One region of the Shimia sp. R11_0 genome, then DNA from elsewhere that is predicted to be linked to it. Evidence: riboswitches for the same ligand, from Rfam matches in the RefSeq annotation. Region 1 holds a riboswitch; each other region holds the start of a gene.
The links. A riboswitch is a leader RNA that binds a small molecule or an ion and turns the genes downstream of it on or off. The one in region 1 is predicted to bind cobalamin.
Positions count from the first base shown of each region.

Region 1 (5,460 bases):
GCGATAGCCTTCTTCCAGCGGTTGATAGACACAGGGAATGCCCTGGCTGCGCACTGCGGTGATCGCAGGGGACCACATGGATTGGATCACAACTTCCCCGGAGGCCATCAGGTTCACGCTTTCATCAAAGCTCTTCCAGAAGGCGCGGAACTGACCGTTTTTCTTGGCTTCGGTGAAGATGCCAAGCGTCATGTCGATCTCTTCGCGGGTCATATTGCCTTTGTCCGGGTAGGTGTATTCCCCCATGGATTCGACCACCATCGCCATATCCATGATGCCGATAGAGGAGATGTCGAGGATGGAGGCTTTGCCTTTGAATTCCGGGTTGAGCAGCTCTGACCAGTTCTTGATTGGCCGGCCAATCAGATCCGGGCGGATGCCCAGCGTGTCGGCGTTATAGATCGTGGGGATGAGTGTCATCCAACCGGATTCTTCCTGCACAAATTCCGTGCCATCGACACCCGTGGTGAAGCCCACCGTGTGCGGCGCGGTGCCCTGAGCAATCACGCTCTCAGGTGTCAGCTTGCCAGAGCGGAAAGTGCCCACGATCTTGTCGTAATTGGCGATTTTGGAGGTGTCCATCGCTTGCAGATTGCCTGTGGGCCAGACCTTTTTGCAGATCCAGTATTCAATGTCGGCAATGTCAAAGCTGTCTGGCTGAGTGGCCGCGCGCTGGGTCACGCTGTCAGAATCAAGCGCGGTCATTTCCAGAGTGAAGCCAAGGTCTTCTTTGACTTTCTTGGCCACCTCGTTCAGGTTGGACACCCCGGTGCCAAACTGGCGCAAGGTGATGTTTTTTGTCTCTTGTCCCCAGACCATTGGAGCCGGAAGCGCGGCGGCCGCCACCGCCGCGCCACCTGCCTTCAAAAGGCCGCGACGCGAATAGCGTATCTTTGAGATTGTCGTCATAGCAGTATCCTCTTTGTTGAACAGTTTGTTATCCAGCCAGGGCATGCGCCTCTTGGGCATCCCAATCGAGGCCAATCGCCTCGCCTTCCATCTTCGGGGCGTCGAAGAAATCCCGGTCTGACAAAAGCGCGGTGACTTCCTGATCGCCGGGGATGCTCGCGGTGAGCGCCACATGGGTGCCCTGATATTCAATGGCGGTGACCGTTGCCGGCAGCCGCGCTGCGCCCGCCGGGCGAATTTTTAGCGCATCGGTGCGGATGGCAATCTTGCCCTCTGGCATGGTCACCACATTGTGGGAGCCCAGAAAGCGCGCCACGAAGGCCGTCTTTGGGGCTTCAAACACGGCCCGGGTGGCACCCGCCTGCTCAATGCGGGCGTTGTTCATCACCACGATCTCATCAGCCAGCGCCAGGGCTTCGTCCTGCCCATGGGTGACATGGATGAAAGTGATGCCAAGTTCGCGCTGAAGCTTGCGCAGCTCGGCGCGCATCTTGATGCGCAGGAACGGGTCCAGCGCTGACAGCGGTTCATCCAGCAGTAGCACCTCGGGTTTGGTGATCAGCGCCCGGGCCAGCGCCGCGCGCTGCTGTTGTCCGCCAGAGAGCTGCGCGGGCAGGCGGTCTGCGAGGGGCAGCATGTCCACCAGCTCCAGCATTTCATTGGCGCGGCTCTTGCGCGTTGTGGCATCTGTGCCCTGCATCTTGAGGCTGAAGGCCACATTGTCGCGCACGCTCAGATGTGGAAACAGCGCATAATTCTGAAACATCATCGCGGTGCCGCGTTTGGCCGGGGGCAGATGTGAGACATCTCGTCCGCCCAGCAGAACGGCGCCATCAGAGACGGATTCATGCCCGGCGATCATGCGCAGGGTAGAGGATTTGCCGCAGCCTGACGGCCCCAGCAGACAGGCATAGGTGCCCGCGTCAAAGTGATAGGAAATCCCCTCCACAGCCACGGTCTCGCCGTAACGCTTCACAAGGCTCACCAATTCAAGATCAGGTTTCAAGGTCATGCGACACCCCCAAGGTTAGGAAAACCTTGAGTGGCAACACTTCTCAAAACCAAGATTATTCGTGAAATGCGCCGATGCGCTCCTCAGAGAGTCTTGGATTTTGTGCACGCATTCCTGCGGTTGTGTATTTTTGAGGCTAAAATTGTATACAATCTGATTTTTGGTTGCACACAGTCTTGAGGTTGGCAAAAAAATTTGCACCGGTGAGGGGCGTGACTGATATGAACCCCGGTATGACCCTGCAGACTTCAAACCTAGACCAAATTGTTGGACAGCTGACCGAAGCTGTGCATGAACACCGCATCCTGCCTGGTGCCAAATTGCGCGAGGATGAGGTCGGAGAGATTTTTGGGGTCAGTCGCACCATTGTGCGCCAAGCCCTGCGTGCCATGGCGCATGAGGGGCTTGTCACGATTGAGCGCAATCGTGGTGCCTTTGTTGCGCGCCCCTCTATCAAGCAGGCGCGGGAAGTCTTTGAAGCTCGGGCCTTGCTGGAGCCCCAGACCGCTCGCGCCGCCGCAGAGCGCGCCACGCCTGAGGACATCGCGCAGTTGGAGCGGCACATCACAGCCGAACATGATGCGCTTAAGCGAGGCGAAGCCGGGGTGGCGCTGAAGCTGTCCGGCGACTTTCATCTGTCGATTGCCCGCATTGCGGATCAGAAGATCATTGAGGACTTCCTGCGCCAGTTGATATCGCGCTCCTCGCTGGTGATTGCGCTTTACTGGCGGCGGCGCAATGCGCTGTGTGAAAGTCACGCGCATCATGCGCTGATCACTGCCTTGGGCGCGGGCGATGGGGATGGGGCAGAAGAGCTGATGAAAGGGCATCTGCTGGATTTGTTCACCCAGCTGGACCTGCGCGAATACGATCCTGCCCCGACCTCTCTGCGAGACGCCTTGGGCAAATAGGGGTGTAACGACAGCTACGTCTGTCGTGACGTTTCGTAAAAGAGACACACGTAAAACGGTATTTTGCCATGCACAAACAGTCGCAGCGTTTTTGCGTCTTAGAATGTCGTTAACATTCAACAAAACCCAGACCCGTGGCCTAGGGTTGCCCTGTAAGGTGCCGCCTCGTCAGTTTGATGGGGTGGAGAATTGGGAAGCCGGTGAAACTCCGGCACTGCCCCCGCAACGGTAACAGAGACGAGGTTCGGCAAACGACCACTGGGAAGAGGATCCCGGGAAGGTGCCGCAACCGGGCGAAAGCCGCTCTGAAGTCCGGAAACCAGCCTTGCAGATATGTCAAACCGCGGGTGGCGGTGGGGGCACTTGGCTCGGCTTCGTTCCTCTTCGGTGCCGCCTGTGTCTCCTTTGTCACTTGCTCAAGCAAGGCCGCGGGGCGCGGCAGGAGAGCCAAAATGAGTCATATTCACACCCTGCTGGCGCGTCGAAACCCAGGTCATGCGCTGGAGCAGGCTTTTTACACCGATCCCGAGGTGTTTCAGACCGATCTGGAGGCCATTCACTACCGCACCTGGCTGTTTGCCACCGCGGCCTGTGAGCTGGAAAAACCGGGCAGCTATGTCACCTATAATGTGGGCGCTTACCGTGTGGTGATCGTGCGCGGGGCCGACAATGAGATCCGCGCCTTCCACAACACCTGCCGCCATCGCGGCTCGGTGATCTGCAAGGCCGCCAAGGGCCATGCGCCCAAGCTGGTCTGCCCGTATCACCAGTGGACCTATGAGCTTGACGGCTCACTCCTCTGGGCGCGTGACATGGGGCCGGAGTTTGACCCCACCAAACACGGGCTGAAAACCGTGCATTGCCGCGAACTGGCGGGGCTGGTCTATATCTGTCTGGCCGAAGACGCTCCGGATTTCGCCGCCTTTGCCGAGACCGTGCGCCCCTATCTGGAGGCCCATGATCTGGGGAATGCCAAAGTGGCCTATGAGAGCTCCATTGTCGAAAACGGCAACTGGAAGCTGGTGTGGGAAAATAACCGTGAATGCTATCACTGTGGCGGCAACCACCCGGCACTGTGCCGCACCTACCCCGATGATCCCAGCGTGACCGGTATTGGCGAAGGCGGTGAAACACCGGATCACCTGCAGGCACATTTTGATCGCTGCGAGGCCGCAGGCCTGCCCGCCAATTTCCACCTCAGCGCAGACGGGCAATACCGCGTGGCGCGTATGCCTTTGAAAGAAGGCGCGGAAAGCTACACGATGGATGGTAAAACTGCCGTGCGCCCATGGCTGGGGCGTGTGCCGTTTTCCGATGCGGGCGCGCTGTTGCAGTTCCACTACCCGACCACATGGAACCATTTCCTTGCGGATCACTCCATCCTGTTCCGGGTCACCCCGATCAGCCCCACAGAGACCGAAGTGACCACCAAATGGCTGGTGCACAAAAACGCGGTGGAAGGCCGGGATTATGATCTCAAGCGGCTGACCGAAGTCTGGATGGCCACCAATGATGAGGATCGCCGCGTGGTCGAGGACAACCAGCAGGGCATCAACAGCCCGGCCTATGTGCCCGGCCCCTATTCCCCGACACAGGAATCCGGCGTGCTGCAGTTTGTGGAATGGTATTGCGCAACATTGGCCACCCATCTGGCCCCCGGCAGCATGGCAGCGGAGTGACCCCGATGAAAGACCTCACCACCGCCCCCGCGATCTGGCGTGACAGCGAAATGCTGGAATGTGTGTCGATTGTGCCGGAGATGCCCAACACCGCCAGCTTCACCTTCCGGGCCCCATCGGGCGCGCTGTTTGCCTATGATGCGGGCCAGTTCCTGACCCTGGAGATCCCCGCCCCCGGTGAGCCCGGCGGCGTGGTGCACCGCACCTATACGATCTCCTCCTCACCTTCACGCCCACGCTCGATCACCATCACGGCCAAGGCACAGCCAGACAGCATCGGCACCCGCTGGATGCTGGACAATCTGCGCCCCGGCACCCGGCTGAAAGCGATTGGTCCGGCGGGGCTGTTCACCAATGCCAAGAGCCGCGCGCGCAAATATCTGTTTATCTCTGCTGGCTCAGGCATCACCCCGATGATGTCCATGACCACCTGTATGTGGGATGAAGGGCAAGAGCTTGACGCGGTGTTCATCAACTGCGCCAAACGCCCCTCGGAAATCATCTTTCGCCAGCGGCTGGAACAGATGGCCAGCCGCACCCCCGGTCTGGATCTGAAATTTGTGGTCGAAGAGCCGGACCCCTATACCCCGTGGACCGGCTATCAGGGCCAGTTCAACCAGCTGATGCTGGGCCTGATGGCGCCGGATTATCTGGAGCGGGAGGTCTATTGCTGTGGGCCGGAGCCCTTCATGACCGCGGTGCGCGAAGCGCTGGCTGGTCTGGGCTTTGACATGGACAACTACCATCAGGAAAGCTTTGGCGCGCCAGTGGAAACCGAAGCCGAACAGCCCGCGCTGGATGATGTGGTGCCTGATGAGGACAGCAAGGCGGAAATCCATTTCGCCACCTCCGATGTCACCGCAAAAGTGGCCGAAACTGAAACCGTGCTCGCCGCCGCGCGCTCGGTCGGGCTCAACATCCCCTCAGGCTGTACCTTCGGCGTCTGCGG
Region 1 covers NZ_JAGHQY010000004.1:203,076-208,535, reverse strand. The annotation lists gene J7382_RS10320 (extracellular solute-binding protein) at 1-900, opposite strand, end outside; gene J7382_RS10315 (ABC transporter ATP-binding protein) at 938-1,921, opposite strand; gene J7382_RS10310 (GntR family transcriptional regulator) at 2,155-2,832, shown strand; cobalamin riboswitch at 2,971-3,175, shown strand; gene J7382_RS10305 (aromatic ring-hydroxylating dioxygenase subunit alpha) at 3,285-4,511, shown strand; gene J7382_RS10300 (hybrid-cluster NAD(P)-dependent oxidoreductase) at 4,517-5,460, shown strand, end outside.

Region 2 (5,460 bases), on a different contig from region 1:
CGTCAAAACCGGCCTCGTCCAGATCTTGGATGATGGCATCAACGCTTGCCAATGGATCCAGTCCTACCGCGTGGGCCATGTTCCAGTCTTTGCCAGGGTAGGTGCTCAGCACGCAGGCAATCTGTTTGTTTGGATTGACTTTTGCGCCAAGGGCAATCCAGCGTTCCACCTTGTCGGCAACGGCGCGGATGCGTTCAGGCTGCGCGCGGTGGGCAAAGCGGGAGTATTCCAGTGCCGGGTCTTTTTTGCCCGGCTCTTTGAAGGAGCTGACGCCTGCGAAGAGACGGCCGTCCACTTCTGGCAAAACAACATGCATCGCCAGATCAGAGGGCGCGAGGCCGCGTTCTGACTCTGCCCAAGCTTTTTTGCGGGATGTGGCAAGCGCCACCTGAAAAACCGGGGCCTCGGTGGCATCCAGAGGCGAGGTGCCGCTGTCGCCCTTGCCGGAAAAGGAGGTGGCGTTGACGATCGCAGCGGGCTGCAAATCTTGTAGGGTCTGCGCCAGCCATTTCGCGCTATCAGGCACCTTGAGCGACGGGGCAAAGAGCCCGATGACATCAAAGCCGCGCGCGCGAAATTCTGCAAACATCGCCTCAATCGGGGCCGTATCGGCAGAGCTGACATAAGCGCGATAGAATGTAATGGCCACCAGAGGCTTGTTGGGATCCCGCGCTTGCAGCGGATCGGTCAGCCCTTGTTCTGGTGTCCAGCCGCCGTGGGGGGGCAGCGTCTTTGAGCCCATGACCGGCTTGGCATAGAGACCGGCCGCCAGCGCAAGCTGTGCCAGCGCTGCCTGCGCGGCAATTGCGCCGCCCGTGTCACAGAGATGTGTCAGCCGATGCAGGGTGGAGACGGGCAGTGTTGAGGTCTCGTCCAAACGTTCATCAGGGCGCCCATCAGCAGGCAAAACGGCCAGCGCAATGCCTTTTTCCTGTGCCAGCGCGCGCACCTGTTGAATGCCATATTGCCAATAAGAGATGCCGCCAATGAGGCGGATCAGAATGGCCTTGGCACCTGACAATGTCTGTTCCACGTAAGTGTCGACAGACAGAGGGTGTTTCAAAGCTGTCAGATTGGCCAGCCGCAGCGTGGGCAAATCCCCGTTGCTGCGGTGCCAGCCCGCCGCGAAAGCCCCCAGATCACTGTCTGAGAAAGACAGCACGACAAGATCGGCCGGGGTTTGACCCAGATCCATCGGGGTGTCGGCCTCATCAAGGCCATGGCTTTCGCGAAAGACTACATGCATGGCGGTTTAGTCTATCAGAGCTGCGCGGATCGCTTCGACATTTACGTCACCCTGTTCCGCAATCACGACCATGCGCCCCTGACGACCTTCCTCTGGTTTCCAAGGACGATCATACTGATGCCGTACACGTGCGCCAACCGCCTGTACCAGCAGGCGCATGGGTTTGCCGGCAACCGCCGCATAGCCTTTCACACGCAAGATATTCTGATCTTTGGCCATTTTTTCGATTTTGGCGGCAAATGTGGCCGGATCAGACTGCTCAGGTACATCCACGACAATGCTGTTGAACGCGTCATGATCGTGGTCGTGATCATGATGGTGATGCTCATCGTCGTGCTCATGGTCATGGTCGTGATGGTGATGATGGTCTTCGTGGTGTGACGGGCGCGCGTCGATGTCATCCTCCGCGGCTGCTTCCAATCCCAGAATCACGCGTGGATCCACCACGCCTTCTGCCACTTCCACCACAGGCAGGGTGCGCGGCGCGGCTTTCAAAACGATGTCTTTCGCCTTGGCCGTGCCTTCCGGGCCAGCAAGATCCGGTTTGGTCAAAAGCACGATGTCAGCGCAGTTGATCTGATCCTGAAACACTTCAGACAGGGGCGTTTCGTGGTCCAGACCTTCATCTGCCTCACGCTGAGCATCCACCGCGGCGACATTGCTTGCAAACCGACCATCTGCAACCGCTTCAGCATCGGCCAGCGCAATCACACCGTCCACGGTGATTTTGGAGCGGATATCGGGCCAGTCAAAAGCTTTGAGCAGGGGTTTGGGCAGCGCCAGACCAGAGGTCTCGATCAGAATATGCTCTGGGCGCGGCTCCAGTGCCATCAGGGCTTCGATGGTCGGAATGAAATCATCCGCCACGGTGCAGCAGATGCACCCATTGGCCAGTTCCAGAATGTTTTCAGCAGGGCAATCCGGGATGGCGCAGGATTTCAGGATCTCTCCGTCGACACCAACATCGCCAAATTCATTGACGATGACGGCAAGGCGCTTGCCCTGCGGGTTTTGCATCAACTCCCGCACAAGCGTGGTTTTACCAGACCCAAGAAAGCCGGTGATGACGGTGACGGGAAGTTTCTCAAGCGAGCTCATTTAGGTGGTCTCCAGTGGGGGAATGCGTGCAATGCAGTTTTTGCGGAAGTGTGTGGAGCGTTCGCGCCAAGGTACGAGACCGTCAGCGGTGGCTGCGTATTTCGTCACGCCTTCTGCGACAAGCGCCACATCCTCTGCGCCGGTAAAGTTGCCGTAGATATAGGTCCAGCGATCCGCGCCACCGCGCAGAGTGATGGAGCAGCCTTGATTGCAGTTGGAAAAACATTCAACGCCGCGCAATGTCACATTGTCCGGCAGCTCACTTGTTCCCAAAGCCTCAAACAGTTGTGTGCCGGGGCGCGGCCCTTCCACATCTGTCGGCTGTCCCGCACGGCAGGTGGTGCAGACAAGCAGTTCGACTGGAGCGGTTGCATCAGCCATGGTCATCAGTCCCTTTTCAGGAACGGGGGCACACGGGACACCTTTCTTCAGAGCCCGACACCGAAACACCCCGTCCGGTTCATGTCATTTCCGCTGGCAGGTCTCCCGGCTTGCGGATTTCAGGGACATGCCCTGACGGGCCGCCGGCCTTCCCGGAGTGCTCCAGTGGCTGTGGCGGACCTTTCCGGTCACGGTCGCGGGGGCGGCTGCGCTTTGGGCCTTGACGTCAGGCCCGTTTCACATTCCCTTTTCACCTGCTCAAAACGAGCAGAAACCAGCGACATTCCGAATGGGCAATGATCGCGGCTGTGTCAAGCGCGAACGGAGAGGCAGCATGTCTGAAAACACGGATCAGAACGAGCGTCACAAGGCCAAGATGGCAAAAATCAAAGCGGCACGAGACCGTATGATGGCCACCAAGACCGAAGAAAAAGGCTTGATCATCGTGCACACGGGACCCGGAAAAGGCAAAAGCTCTTCGGGATTTGGCATGATCATGCGCTGTATCGCCCATGACATGCCTGTGGCCGTGGTGCAGTTCATCAAAGGCGCGATGGCTACTGGCGAACGGGCCTTTCTGGAAGAGCATTTCCCTGAAGAAGTCAAATTTCATGTGTCAGGGGAAGGTTTTACCTGGGAGACGCAAGATCGCGAGCGTGATATTGCCAAAGCAGAGGCCGGCTGGGAGCTGGCCAAAGAGCTGATCCGAGATCCCAAGAACCGCTTCGTGATGCTGGATGAAATCAACATCGCGCTGCGCAATGATTATCTGAACATCGATGATGTTGTGGATTTTCTACTGAGTGAAAAGCCTGCGATGACTCACGTTCTTTTGACCGGGCGCAACGCCAAGCCGGAGCTGATTGAGGCCGCTGATCTGGTCACCGAGATGACTTTGCTGAAACACCCCTTCCGCGATGGCATCAAAGCGCAGGCGGGGGTGGAGTTCTAGCAGTGCTGATCGCGCATCTCCCCGCAGGATATCTTGCGGCCAAGGGAGCGCAGGGTGCTGGCGCGTCAAAAGCGGTTTTCTGGGGCATTTTGCTGGGCAGTATCGCGCCGGATTTTGACATGCTCTGGTTCTTTTTTGTGGATAGCCAAAGCACACATCATCACGACTACCTGACCCACAGGCCGATACTTTGGGCGGGTTTGCTCTTGTTTGGGCTTCTACTCCGGCGCCCGTTTCTGATCGCGGTGGGGTGTGGCGCACTGTTCCATCTGATGCTTGATAGTATTGCTGGTAAGGTAAGCTGGGGCTGGCCGTTTTTTGAGGGAGCGACGACGCTTGTGACGGTGCAGGCGACGCAGGGTCATTGGATAAAATCCTTCATGGCTCATTGGACGTTTAAGGTGGAATGTCTGATCGTGCTTGTTGCTGTGGCAGTGTATTTACGGTCAACTTTTAAAGGAAAATCAGAATGATAAAACGCCTTCTGACCGAATTTGGCATGGGGACTTCGCTGCGCCGTCAGGATTATACCGAGGCGGCAAGTCGCGCGGTGAAAGATGCGTTGTGGCACAATTCGATCAACCTCGCAGAGCTGTTTGGCAAAGACAAATCGGAGATGATCATCACTGTTGAGGTCGCGGTGCAGCAGCCGGAACAGCTCGACACAGAGGTGATCGCGGCGATCTTTCCTTATGGCCAAGTCACTGTAAAGGCGGTGAAAGGTGGGCTGGATGTGCCGCGCACGGATGGCGGCAATCCGACCGTGATGGCCAATGTCGCCATTTCCGTGGCGCTTGATGTGGAGGATGTGGCATGAGCGAGCAGCGTTTCATCATCGAAATGGGCATGGGCAACGACCAATACGGCCAAGACTACACAAAAGCGGCTGCGCGGGCGATTGAGGATGCCATTCGGCATTCGTCGATTCCGCTGTTTGCGGCTTTGGGCAAGGATCCCAAAGAGATGCGGGTGCAGGTGACCGTGGGCGTGCAAGCGCCAGAGCAAGTGGATTGCGCCGCGCTTGTGGAAAAACTGCCGCGCGGCCGGGCCGAAGTGAAGGCCGTGTTTGGTGGGATGAATGTGACCAATCCAGATGATGGCAATGTGCTGGTCATCGCCTCGGCGGCGGTGGAAGCGTTTTTGCCCAAGCAGGTGTGACATGAGCAAAGCGCTTATGATTCAAGGCACTGGCTCCAATGTTGGTAAGTCCATGCTGGTCGCGGGGCTGTGTCGGGCTGCGGTGAAACGCGGGCTGTCGGTGGCACCGTTTAAGCCACAGAACATGTCCAACAATGCGGCGGTGACCTCTGATGGCGGGGAGATCGGGCGGGCGCAGGCGCTGCAAGCGATGGCCTGTTGTAAGGCGCTGACGGTGGATATGAATCCGGTTCTGCTGAAGCCAGAGACAGATGTGGGCGCTCAGGTTGTGGTGCAGGGCAAACGGCTGACCACGGCAAAGGCGCGAGACTACGCCAAGCTGAAACCGCAGTTGATGGAGGCGGTGCTTGAAAGCTTCAACCGCTTGAAATCTAAAAACGATCTGGTGATTGTGGAGGGGGCAGGCAGCCCGGCAGAGGTGAACCTGCGCCGGGGAGACATTGCCAATATGGGCTTTGCGCAGGCTGCAGATGTGCCTGTTGTGCTGGCCGGAGACATCGACCGGGGCGGCGTGATTGCACAGGTCATTGGCACGCAGGCGGTGATCTCTGAGGAAGATGCCGTCAAGGTTGCCGGGTTTATGATCAACAAATTTCGGGGCGATCCCAGTTTGTTTGATGACGGC
Region 2 covers NZ_JAGHQY010000008.1:61,912-67,371, forward strand. The annotation lists gene cobN (cobaltochelatase subunit CobN) at 1-1,246, opposite strand, end outside; gene cobW (cobalamin biosynthesis protein CobW) at 1,253-2,344, opposite strand; gene J7382_RS15855 (DUF1636 domain-containing protein) at 2,345-2,725, opposite strand; cobalamin riboswitch at 2,803-3,019, opposite strand; gene cobO (cob(I)yrinic acid a,c-diamide adenosyltransferase) at 3,060-3,677, shown strand; gene J7382_RS15865 (metal-dependent hydrolase) at 3,680-4,150, shown strand; gene J7382_RS15870 (Lin0512 family protein) at 4,147-4,494, shown strand; gene J7382_RS15875 (Lin0512 family protein) at 4,491-4,835, shown strand; gene J7382_RS15880 (cobyric acid synthase) at 4,837-5,460, shown strand, end outside.
Region 2: linked by a shared signal. The riboswitch ahead of J7382_RS15855 (DUF1636 domain-containing protein) and the one ahead of J7382_RS10305 (aromatic ring-hydroxylating dioxygenase subunit alpha) in region 1 are both predicted to bind cobalamin.

Region 3 (5,460 bases), on a different contig from region 1:
ATCCAGAAGATGCACCGCCCCACCACGCACCAAAGCAGGCGCCGTGACCATTTCCGTGTAAAGCAACGTTTCCTTGGACAGCAGCCGATGCAAAAAACGACAATGGCGATCCGTCCAATCCATCATCGGTGCAACTGACAGGCGTGCCGCGGGGGCGATGGAATCAACAACTTCAGATTTCAACTGCGTTTTCATTGTGTTCCACCTTAAAGCTGACCTTGTGGATGCCGTGATTTCAGACAGTCTTTGCTGATAGCAAAATCACCGGCGTCAAACAACTGGCACTGCGCGGAGCAATCGACAGCGCACCATCATCGGCCAATCTCATCAATACCGCGGGCATGGCGTTACTTCCGGCGCAACAGCAAAATGAAAAACAGCCCCCCAACAAAACCCGTCAAAATGCCAATCGGCATATCTTCGGGAGCCATAATCGTGCGTGCTCCGATGTCTGCCCATGTCAGGAAAATCCCGCCAAACAGCGCCGAGACAGGCAACACCCGGCGATAGTCTCCCCCCACAATCAATCGCACAACATGCGGCACCATCAGCCCCACAAATCCGATCATGCCCGAAAAGGCCACCATCACACCGGTGATCAAGGCGCTGACGACAAATACGGTAAGGCGAAACCGCCCCACCGCTATGCCAAGCGTGCTCGCCGTTTCATCGCCAATGGTCATTGCGTTCAGCTTGGAGGCCTGTAGCCAAAGCCACAACCCGCAGGGCATCAAAACCGCCAAAGGGTAAATCAAATGGGACCATTGCGCCAAGCCAAGCCCCCCCAGCATCCAGAAAACCACCGTATGGGTTGCTTTGGGATCCCCCAGAAAAATCAGAATATTGGCACAGGCCATGATGACGAAAGATATCGCGACCCCAGTCAACACCAGCCGGTCCGCACTCATGGCCCCAGCCCAGCGTGACACCATCAGCACAAGCAACGTCGCCAGTAGCGCACCACAAAAGGCCAGAATGGGCACTGTGAGCAATCCAAGAAACAAACCGGTGTGCAACAGCGCCAGAATGGCCCCAAAGGCACCGCCTGAGGAAATCCCCAAGAGATGCGGATCCGCAAGGGGATTACGGGTCACAGCCTGCAGACAGGCCCCAACCATAGCCAGCCCTGCCCCCACCATGATCGCCAGAAGCGCACGTGGGAAGCGGATCTCCCAGACAATAGCCGCGCGTCCTTTGGACCAGGTGGGCTCACCAGACCAGAGGCCAAGTTTATCAAAGAAGATGCCCCAGACTGTTTCAATGGGCACCGCAATGGCGCCCACCGAAATTGCAAAAGACAAGGACACGCCCAATACAGCCAAACCGGCAACCAGGGCCATCCAAATGGAAATGCCCCTCCGGGCGTGTGCAGTTGTCATTTAGTTGCTCGCAACACCTTCAGCGTTCCAGAAACCCTCGGCGAGTTTCTTCACGGCGTTGATGTTGCGCGGACCTGGGGTGGCTTCCACATATTCCAGCACAACAAACCGGTCATTCTTCACCGCATCAAGCTCTGCAAAGGCCGGGTTGTTCATCATGAAGGCACGCTTCTCTTCAGCAGTCACATTGCCATAGTTCACAATCACCACAACCTCCGGGTTGCGTTCCACAACCGCTTCCCAGGTCACCGTACCCCAGCTTTTTTCAAAGTCGTCCATGATGTTGGTCCCGCCAGCCGCTTCGATCAGCGCCGTTGGCATCGCATAGAGACCTGCGGTAAACGGTGTGTCTTCGCCGCTGTCATACACGAACACACGCAGCGGCTCTTCAGCTGTCTCCAAATCGGCCGTGAAAGTCGCCAGATCGGCTTTGTAGCCATCCACAAGCGCCGCAGCCTTGTCTTCAACGTCAAAGATACGGCCAAGGTTCAGAATGTCATTATACATGTCATCCATGCTGACTTTGGCTTTTTCACCAACGTGGATGCAGCTTTCTGTCAGCTCATACACTTTCACGCCAAATGGCTCCAGCGTCTCTGGTGTCACTTCGCCGCCCACCTTCATGCCGTAGTTCCAACCGGCAAAGAAGAAATCTGCATCCGCACCGACGATCACCTCTTTGGAAGGGTATTTCGCGGACAGTTCTGGCAGGGCTTCGACACCCGCGCGCATGTCTTCATCCAGCGTCTTCCAGCCGGAAATGCCGGTATAGCCAACCATGCGATCTGCCAGACCCAGCACCAGCATCATTTCGGTGAGGTTCACATCGTTGGAAATGGCGGCCTTTGGTGGTGCGTCAAAGCTCACGGTACGGTCGCAGCTTTTAACAGTGGTTTCCGCCATTGCCGCATTTGCAGCCAGCATCACACCAAGTGCAATGGGAACATGTTTCATAGGTTTGGTCCTTTGGTTTTAAGAAAGTTGGAAAGTGAGATGCGCTTTGCCGCTCAGGCTCAGCTCTTCGCGCTGCGCTTTGACTTGAAAGGTGTCAGACACGCGATTGGCACAGAGCACCTCCTGCGGCGTGCCATATCCTTGTGGCTGGCCGTTTTTCAGCATCAGGATGCGGTCACAAACGTCCGCCGCCAGATTGAGATCATGCAAAGAGGTCACAATCGTCAGATCCAGCTCCCGGATCAGGTCCAGCACTTCGAGCTGATGACGGATATCCAGGTGATTGGTCGGCTCATCCAGCACCAGCAACTCTGGCTCCTGTGCCAGAGCCCGCGCCACCATCACACGCTGACGCTCCCCTCCGGAAAGCGTGGACAGGCTTCTATGGGCCAGACGGTGCAGATCCATCCGAGCCATCGCCGCTTCAATGATCTCTCCGTCCCGCTCTCCGGGGGTGGAAAATCCCAGCCGATGCGGCACGCGCCCAAGCGCCACAATCTCTCCCACAGTCAGGGCGAAATCGGAGGGCTGTTCCTGCAAAACCGCAGCAACTTTGCGCGCCAGCGCTCTGGGGGCCATCTGGCGCACTGATTCCCCGCCCACAAGAATGTCTCCAGAGAGAGGGCGGTGGTAGCCATAAATCATACGCAGCAACGTTGTCTTACCGGCGCCATTTGGCCCAACAATACCCATCACCTGCCCTTTGGAGAGATCAAAGCTTGTGGCCTCCAAAAGCAACGGATCGCGACGTCTCGGCGCCCAGGTTGCCTCTCTTACGGACAAAGCAAGCTCCGTCATGACACGCGCTCCAAACTCTCTTCCAACGCCATGATCGTTGCCGGGATACGCGCGAGCGTGCTCTTGCGCAAACGTCTCGGGCGATCAATGGAACTGCACCAGCCATCATGCAAATACGCGTATTGTTTGGCAAAATCGACCAAGGCATCGATGTCGTCATCGCTTTGGATATCGCCGAACAGATAGGAGGCCTTGCGCGTGGCGTGATAGGCCACCGTGCACACGCGGTCACAGCCCGCCAGACAGGCGGTGCCAGAAATTTCAAAGTCTTCTGGAATGCTGTCGCCAGCTTCCGAAATCGCGCGGCGCAACTTGGCAATCAGCTCATAGCCGGGCCGACAGTCTTCGCCCTTATGGCGACAAGAGGTGCATACAGTGATGCGATGAGATGTGTTGCGGGTCATTTCGCCCTCCGCGAAAATGCGAGGCGCGCGTAGAAACCCATCATGTCAACGGCGCAAGCCGAAAAAGCCATCTTGGCCTCCTTCCGGAACACCCCGCCCGGTTTGAGTTAAAATCAAGATGGCAGGTCTCCTGACTTGCGGTGTATGGCTTGCCTCACCTTCCCAGACCCGATCGATCCAGTGGCGCTTTGAGGCTTGCACACCGCCTACAGTTGCGGGGGCAGTCACGGAGTTGGCATAGGGTGCCGCACCGTATTCCCTTTTCATCTCAGGGTCGCATAAACCCGTGAGAACCATCATTCGCACTCAAACCGTGTCTTACAGATGTTGTCAATCACGCAAATCGATCTTTGCATGGCATGTCTTGGCCTTTGAGCACATCAAACCCATCCCCCAAGCATCGCACCACATCGATTCTCTAATGTCCCGCTTTGAGGCCCCCCTCCCCCAGAATCGCGCCCCCTCCACCAAAGCGCCTCAGAATAAAGCAGCAAACATCAAAGCCATCCTGTGTGCTCCGTGTGTGTGCCAAAATGTGCTGCACAACACGAGAAAAGAGGAACTAGGCCGCTGTTTTACAGGGGATGCCAACGATTTTCCGGAAGATGATGGTGCGCAACGAAAGAGCCAGTTCGAACGGCATTTCAAGCGACTTCGAAACGATTTCCTCGGCTGACATTGAAGCGGTTTTTGATGAGCTTGAGCGTTGGAATGACATTCTAAAAGACGACAAGACCATCTTGCGAGGGCCAAAGCCATGAGCCGCCCTGCCCCGTTTTCATTAAGACTGACCGACGAAGAACGCCAGAAGCTTGACGCTCAGGCTGGGGCGATGCCAGTCGGGTCATACATTAAGTCTGTGGTTTTTGCCGACGAAGCTCCAAAATATCGTAGTCGGCGGAAACCACCTGTTGCGGAGCAACAGCTCTTGGCTGAGGTTCTGGCGCGATTGGGTCAAACACGCCACGCTAATAATCTCAATCAAATCGCCAAACACCTCAATCAAGGCACATTGGTTGTCGATCCAGATCTGGAGGCCGATTTAAAACGCGCAGTTGCTGAGGTGGCATGGATGCGCGTGGCGTTGATGAAAGCGCTTGGGGTGGAAGAATGATCTTGGTTGCCTCTCAACGCTCTGGGGCAGTTCCCTTGGCAGACCATCTGATGAACGACATCGACAATGATCATGTTGAAGTAATCGAGATCGAGGGATTTATGGTCAATGATCTCCATGGCGCGTTCAAGGAAGCTCAGGCAATTTCCAAAGCCACGCGCTGCAAGCAGTTTTTGTTTTCTGTCTCTTTAAATCCGCCTGAACAGGAAATCGCATCCGATAAAGATTTCCGAGACGCGGCAGATCGCGTCGCCAAAGCGGTTGGCTTGGAGGATCAGCCTCGTGCCATCGTGGTGCATGAGAAAAACGGACGCCGTCACGCGCATGCTGTGTGGTCGCGCATTGATGCCCATGAGATGAAATCCGTTCAGATGTCGCACTTCAAAGCTAAACTGAGAGATGTGTCTCGCGATCTGTTTTTGGAGCACGGGTGGCCTCTTCCCGATGGGCTTGCCACATATGGCAACAAGAACCCGCTGAACTTCACACTTGCCCAATGGCAGCAAGCGCAGCGCCAAGGATATGATCCAAGAGAGATCAAACAGATCTTTCGACAAGCTTGGGAACGCAGCGATGGACTTAAGGGGTTTCAAAGTGCTTTGGCAGATCGCGGTTTTTATCTGGCGCAAGGAGACAGACGTGGTTTCATCGCACTTGATGTGGATGGAAACTTCTATTCCGTAAGCAAATGGGCAGGTGTCAAAGTCAAAGACGTCGCCACCAAGTTTGGGGATCCGACACAGCTCCCATCTGTCACGGAAACACAGAAAGCGCTTCGGGCGCGCATGACCGATCAAATAAAATCTTACAT
Region 3 covers NZ_JAGHQY010000002.1:439,645-445,104, forward strand. The annotation lists gene dusA (tRNA dihydrouridine(20/20a) synthase DusA) at 1-195, opposite strand, end outside; gene J7382_RS06645 (iron ABC transporter permease) at 348-1,340, opposite strand; gene J7382_RS06650 (ABC transporter substrate-binding protein) at 1,380-2,333, opposite strand; gene J7382_RS06655 (ABC transporter ATP-binding protein) at 2,352-3,131, opposite strand; gene J7382_RS06660 (DUF1636 domain-containing protein) at 3,128-3,535, opposite strand; cobalamin riboswitch at 3,638-3,848, opposite strand; gene mobC (plasmid mobilization relaxosome protein MobC) at 4,293-4,649, shown strand; gene J7382_RS06670 (relaxase/mobilization nuclease domain-containing protein) at 4,646-5,460, shown strand, end outside.
Region 3: linked by a shared signal. The riboswitch ahead of J7382_RS06660 (DUF1636 domain-containing protein) and the one ahead of J7382_RS10305 (aromatic ring-hydroxylating dioxygenase subunit alpha) in region 1 are both predicted to bind cobalamin.

Region 4 (5,460 bases), 160 kb from region 1:
CTAAAGGCAATCCCCGCCCCCGCCACCGTGGCAATCTTGTGACTGGCGCCATCATCCACAATCAACCGATTGCGCGCGAGACCTGGGTCAAACCGCCCCTCAGCCCCGTTGCGCCCACGCAGCTGCTTTACCTCCTGCCCGGCAAAGCCAACCAGATCATGCCCGGCCAGTTCCTCCGGCGTCTGTGGCGTGCCGCGCCTTTCCAGATATGAAGGCGCCGCACAGAGGATGCGGTGATCCTCCGCCAGTTTGCGCCCCTTCAGACTGGTGTCCTCAAGCGCCGAATTGCGGATCGCCAGATCAAAACTGCCCTCAATCAGATCATACACCAGATCAGACAGTCGCAGATCGAGGGTAATCTCCGGATACCGCGCCAAAAATTTATGCACGATCGGCGCAATATAGAGCTGCGCAAATGTACTGGGCGCGGTGAATCGCAACACCCCTTTGGGTGTCTCCTCTCCCCGCCCCAGCGCCGACAGACCGGCCTCCTCCTGCGCAAGCATCTCACGCGCATAAGGCAAGAAAGCCGCGCCCTGCTGCGAGAGGGAAACCTTGCGCGTGGAGCGGTGCAACAGATCCGCGCCCAGCGCATGTTCCAGCTTGGCAAGCCGCGCACTGGCCACAGCAGGGGCCAGCCCAAGTTTGCGTCCTGCTGCACTGATGTTGAGCTTATCCGCCGCAAGCACAAAGAGGCGCAGACTATCTGTATCCATAAGGCCCTCACTTGATCACCAAAGCGTTGCGACACTAAGTGAGGGCTGACAGGCAATCCTGCAACGCAAAAGCGCCGATCCTCTCGGATCAGCGCCGGCACTCACTCCAGAGTGAGGGTGTAATGTGGACGCTCAGAGGTGATTTCCTTCACGCCAAATTCGACCAGCTCTTCGTCATCATCACAGGTATAATCGTCATAAAGTACCCGCTCAAACCTATACTCTGGGACGCAGAGTTCTGTCTCTGCGTTGCCGCTCCAGTAGTACCCATCATCATCTTCCGCATAATAATAAAGATAGCTGTTGGAATACTGGCCAAAATTGCCTTCAAAAAGTGTGGAGCAATCACCCGTTTCAATATTGCGCCAGCCAAACAGGGTCCGATACTCATCGGTGTCGTTCACCCGCCAGGCATAGGCCACATAGATCTTTGAGCCGGATTCATTGCAAATCGTGGCGGAGTAATCATCGTGTCGCCCGCTTGCTCTGTCTCGATCACTGGCAACCCCGGCAGTCGGCAATAGCATTACCGCCACCACAGCCAGCTGTGTGACCCATTTCAATCCCATGTTCAAAAATCTCCCCAGTGCTACCCCAACACAATACGTCGCGGCCTTTCAGTCCATGTGTTTTTCTAAAATGACAGCACCGCATCACGCAACCAAAAGTAATATCAAGGCAATTTTCGGCAAAACCTTCTGTCTTTCCGGCTCGACCCTCACTTCGCATGGCGCGACGCCTGTCTGGAGCAGAGGGCGCATGTGCGCCCCTCTTCTTCTCCACAAAGTGCCGCAAGGGCATTTTTAAAACGCAGCCCTTGTAACCCGCCAAACGCCCGCCATAACATCCGCGCGAATGACCAAAAGGGGAATGACCGTGCAAGGTTCAAAACACGGCGGCAAAGTGCTGGTAGACGCACTGGAACAACAAGGCATCAAACGCGTCTTCAGCGTGCCCGGCGAGAGCTTTCTGGCCGCATTGGATGGCCTTTATGATGCGGGGATCGAAAACATCGTCACCCGTCAGGAAGGTGGCGCCACGATGATGGCCGATGCCCACGGCAAACTCACCGGGGAACCCGGCGTGGCCTTTGTGACACGTGGTCCCGGTGCCACCAATGCCTCCTCCGGCGTGCACGTGGCGTTTCAGGACAGCACGCCAATGATCCTCTTCATTGGTCAGGTCGCAAGCGATCAACGGGATCGCGAAGCCTTCCAAGAGGTCGACTACCGCGCCATGTTTGGTCCCTTGGCCAAATGGGTGGCCGAAATTGACCGTGTGGATCGCATCCCCGAATATGTCGCACGCGCCTATCGCACCGCCATGTCCGGTCGTCCTGGCCCGGTTGTGCTCGCCCTCCCCGAAGACATGCTGTCATCTCCCTGTGACGCCGCCGTTGCGCCTGCAGCAACGCTCCCTTCTGCCAAAGCCCATGACGACGACGTCGATCAGGTTCTGTCTCTGATGCAAGCCGCGCAGAATCCTCTGGTGCTGCTGGGCGGCGGCCGCTGGACACCAGAGGCCGCACAGGCCGTCGGCACGCTTGCCGAAAAACTGGATCTGCCCGTGGCCGCAACCTTCCGCTGTCAGGACTATCTGGACAATCGCCACCCCAACTACGTGGGCGATGTGGGCATTGGCATCAATCCCCAACTCGCCGAGCGTGTACGTAATGCAGATTATATCTTCTGCCTTGGCGCACGTCTGGGCGAAATGACCACAAGCGGCTACACACTACTGTCCGCCCCAACCCCGACGCAGAAACTTGTGCATGTGCATGCTGATGCCAATGAACTGGGGCGGGTTTATCATCCCACCCATGCCGTCACCGCCGATGCCGGCGTGTTTGCGGCCCAGCTTGCCGCCCGCGTCGCCGATCAGCCTGCTGTCGCGCCCAGCGCCCGTGTGACCCAGGCCCGCGCCGATTACGAAGCCTGGCAACAACCGGTGGAGACCCCCGGTGCGCTCAAGATGGAAAATGTCATCCAGCACCTCAACGAGGTGCTACCCGATGATGCCATTCTCACCAATGGCGCGGGCAATTACGCCGCATGGCTCCATCGCTACTATCGCTATCGCGATTTCGGCACCCAGCTAGCGCCGACGTGCGGCTCAATGGGCTACGGTCTGCCCGCCGCTGTTGCGGCCAAGTTGGAACGCCCAGAGCAGGAAGTCATCTGCCTTGCTGGCGATGGCTGTTTTCAGATGACCATGCAGGAATTTGGTGTGGCCTGCGAACAGGACGCCAATCTGATCGTGCTGATCTCCAACAACGGCATGTATGGCACCATTCGCCTGCACCAGCAGAAGAAGTTCCCCAAACGGCCCAGCGGCACCACTGTGTTCAACCCCAACTTTGCACAGCTGGCCCAAAGCTACGGTGCCTTTGGCGCGGTTGCAGAAACAGACGCCGAATTCCGCGATGCGCTGGCACAAGCGCGCGCGGCCAACAGCCCCGCCATCATCGAGCTGCGCATTGATCCCAAGGCACTCGGTCCGATGGCCCAGCTCGAAGAGCTTGACAACTGAATGAAACAACTGTGCGGGGCGGCGTGAATTGTCTTAACGCCGCCCCGCAGTTTTTTCGGGCAAAACAACGCACCTGCGCGATACTGACGGGAAACCGACGCAATACCGACGTGCCATTTGGACCGTGAGAAAAGTTAAAACAGCCCCAGATGTGGCGCGGCGCCCCCGACCGGGGCAGCGCATTACACCATCCGACGCCGCGCTTTTGCCCCACCACGACGCCTGCGCTCGGGCATATCCAAAGACAGAACCTGCAGAGGATTCCGAAGCGACTCCCGCAGCAGCGCACAGAACGCCTGCACCGCCGGATCAGTATCTTCAAAAGCTTCCGCCATCTCCAAAGCCCGCTCCGCTTCTTTCGGATAGCCGACATTCCGAGGCAGTCCAGCCAACCACTGCAAATAGCCCAAAGTCCCGAGCTCTTCCGCTCGTCTTGGGGATTCTGTACGTGTTTGCAACGTATTAAGTGTGCTTTCCAACAGCATAGCGCCCTCCGCGCCTGCGGCGTGCCATAAAGAACAGCGATGTCATCGGCCCAGTTGGATCCATCACGATGTCTCTGCTGCCCAAGGCACCCCGCCTGGGTTTGAGTGACTGCGACGCGGGAACCGCGCCGGAGATGGCAGGTCTCCTGACTTACGGGTCATCACGCTCTTGAACCTTCCCAGGCAGAGGCCCAGTGGTATTTTTCAAGTACGCTCACCGCTTACAGTTGCGGGGGCAGTCGTGGCCTTGAGCTCTCGCTCGCACCACGTTCCCTTTTCAGCCACTCCCAAAAGCGGCACCATCAAAGCCCTTCTGCCACGCCATCTCTAACAGGTCCAGAAAAACTCTTTGCACCTGCAGAATTTCCGCAAACCCCACCCAGACCCACTAACGCAAACACCTGATGCATATTGATATTTTACATCAAACAAGATCTTTTCCGCGCGTAGCTTCACAAGATCAAACAGAGGGCGAGCGGCGCTCCAAACCATCGTCTGAGAGCCGTGAGTCGGCACAAAACAACCGCCGACTCACACTGATTTTGATCGAACCCTAGGTGCCAAAAAGGTCCGTCGCTCCATTATCAGACAGGCGCAGATTGCAAAGAGTCTGCTCATTGGCGCGCATGCGATCCGCAATCAGAGCCTCAGCTTCTTTCAAGCGCAAATCGATATAATCCGGATCATTCAATACGTTGCGCGTACAGCCTGGATCTTTCTTTCGATCAAACAGAAGATCAGGCGCATTGGGGCATCGCACTTGCAAAGCCTCCGCACCAAGGCGTGCAAGCAAGTGAGAGCCCCGAGCATAGTCGCGCGGCTCGACGCCCTCAGGTGCAGGCCAGTTGGACCGGAAATCAAACTCCCAGAACACAGCCTCCCGTGGTGGCGCACCCGCATTCTGCAATTGAGGCATCAGACTGCGTCCATCCAGTGAATTGCTGGGCTCAACGCCCCACAACTCAAGCAAGGTAGGCATCAGATCAATAGCCGACGTCAACCCTTCACAGACCTGGCCAGCTGGCGCACCTGGAAGCCGCATAACCAACGGAATATGCTGGCTTTCCGGGAAAAATCCACCCTTACCCAAAAGTCCATGATCTCCCATCATCTCACCATGATCAGAGGTTAAGATGACAAGCGTATTGTCCCAAACACCCAGCTCTTTCAGACGGTCCATCAAACGGCCGATTTGTGCATCCACCTCGGAGATCAAGCCATAATAGACCGCCCGAATGCGCCTGAAATCTGCTTCCGTCAACTCGTCCAGCGCCGCTTCTGCGCCCGGGACATAGTCAGAGACCCGAGTGTTGCGTTTCAAGAGCGAAATCACTGGATGCTTGGCCAATTCCTCTTCCTGCTCCGCAAACCCTGGCCCCTCTTCTGGCGCATACATCGTGTTATAAGGCGCAGGCGCTCCGAATGGGGGATGTGGATGGATCAGAGACAAATGCGCAAACCATGGCTGATCAGACGGCTGCTCCTCTACCCACTCAATCAAACGCCCTGTCAAATACGCTGTTTGACTATGTTCCGCCGCAAAGCCAGTCGGCGCGGTAGAAATGCGCTCACCTTCTTGCTCCGCCAGCTGGTAGGGCGTTTCAGTCACCTCAGGGCCATAACCCAGTGATTTTAGCCAGCGTCGCCAAGGCGCAGCATTGCCGATAAGCTCCTGCTCCACTTCGAATCCGGGCAGAATGCCTTCATAGGTTTTCAAGGCAGGATCTTCT
Region 4 covers NZ_JAGHQY010000004.1:363,170-368,629, forward strand. The annotation lists gene J7382_RS11020 (LysR family transcriptional regulator) at 1-716, opposite strand, end outside; gene J7382_RS11025 (DUF1036 domain-containing protein) at 818-1,285, opposite strand; gene J7382_RS11030 (thiamine pyrophosphate-binding protein) at 1,587-3,245, shown strand; gene J7382_RS11035 (hypothetical protein) at 3,428-3,730, opposite strand; cobalamin riboswitch at 3,849-4,049, opposite strand; gene J7382_RS11040 (sulfatase-like hydrolase/transferase) at 4,284-5,460, opposite strand, start outside.
Region 4: linked by a shared signal. The riboswitch ahead of J7382_RS11035 (hypothetical protein) and the one ahead of J7382_RS10305 (aromatic ring-hydroxylating dioxygenase subunit alpha) in region 1 are both predicted to bind cobalamin.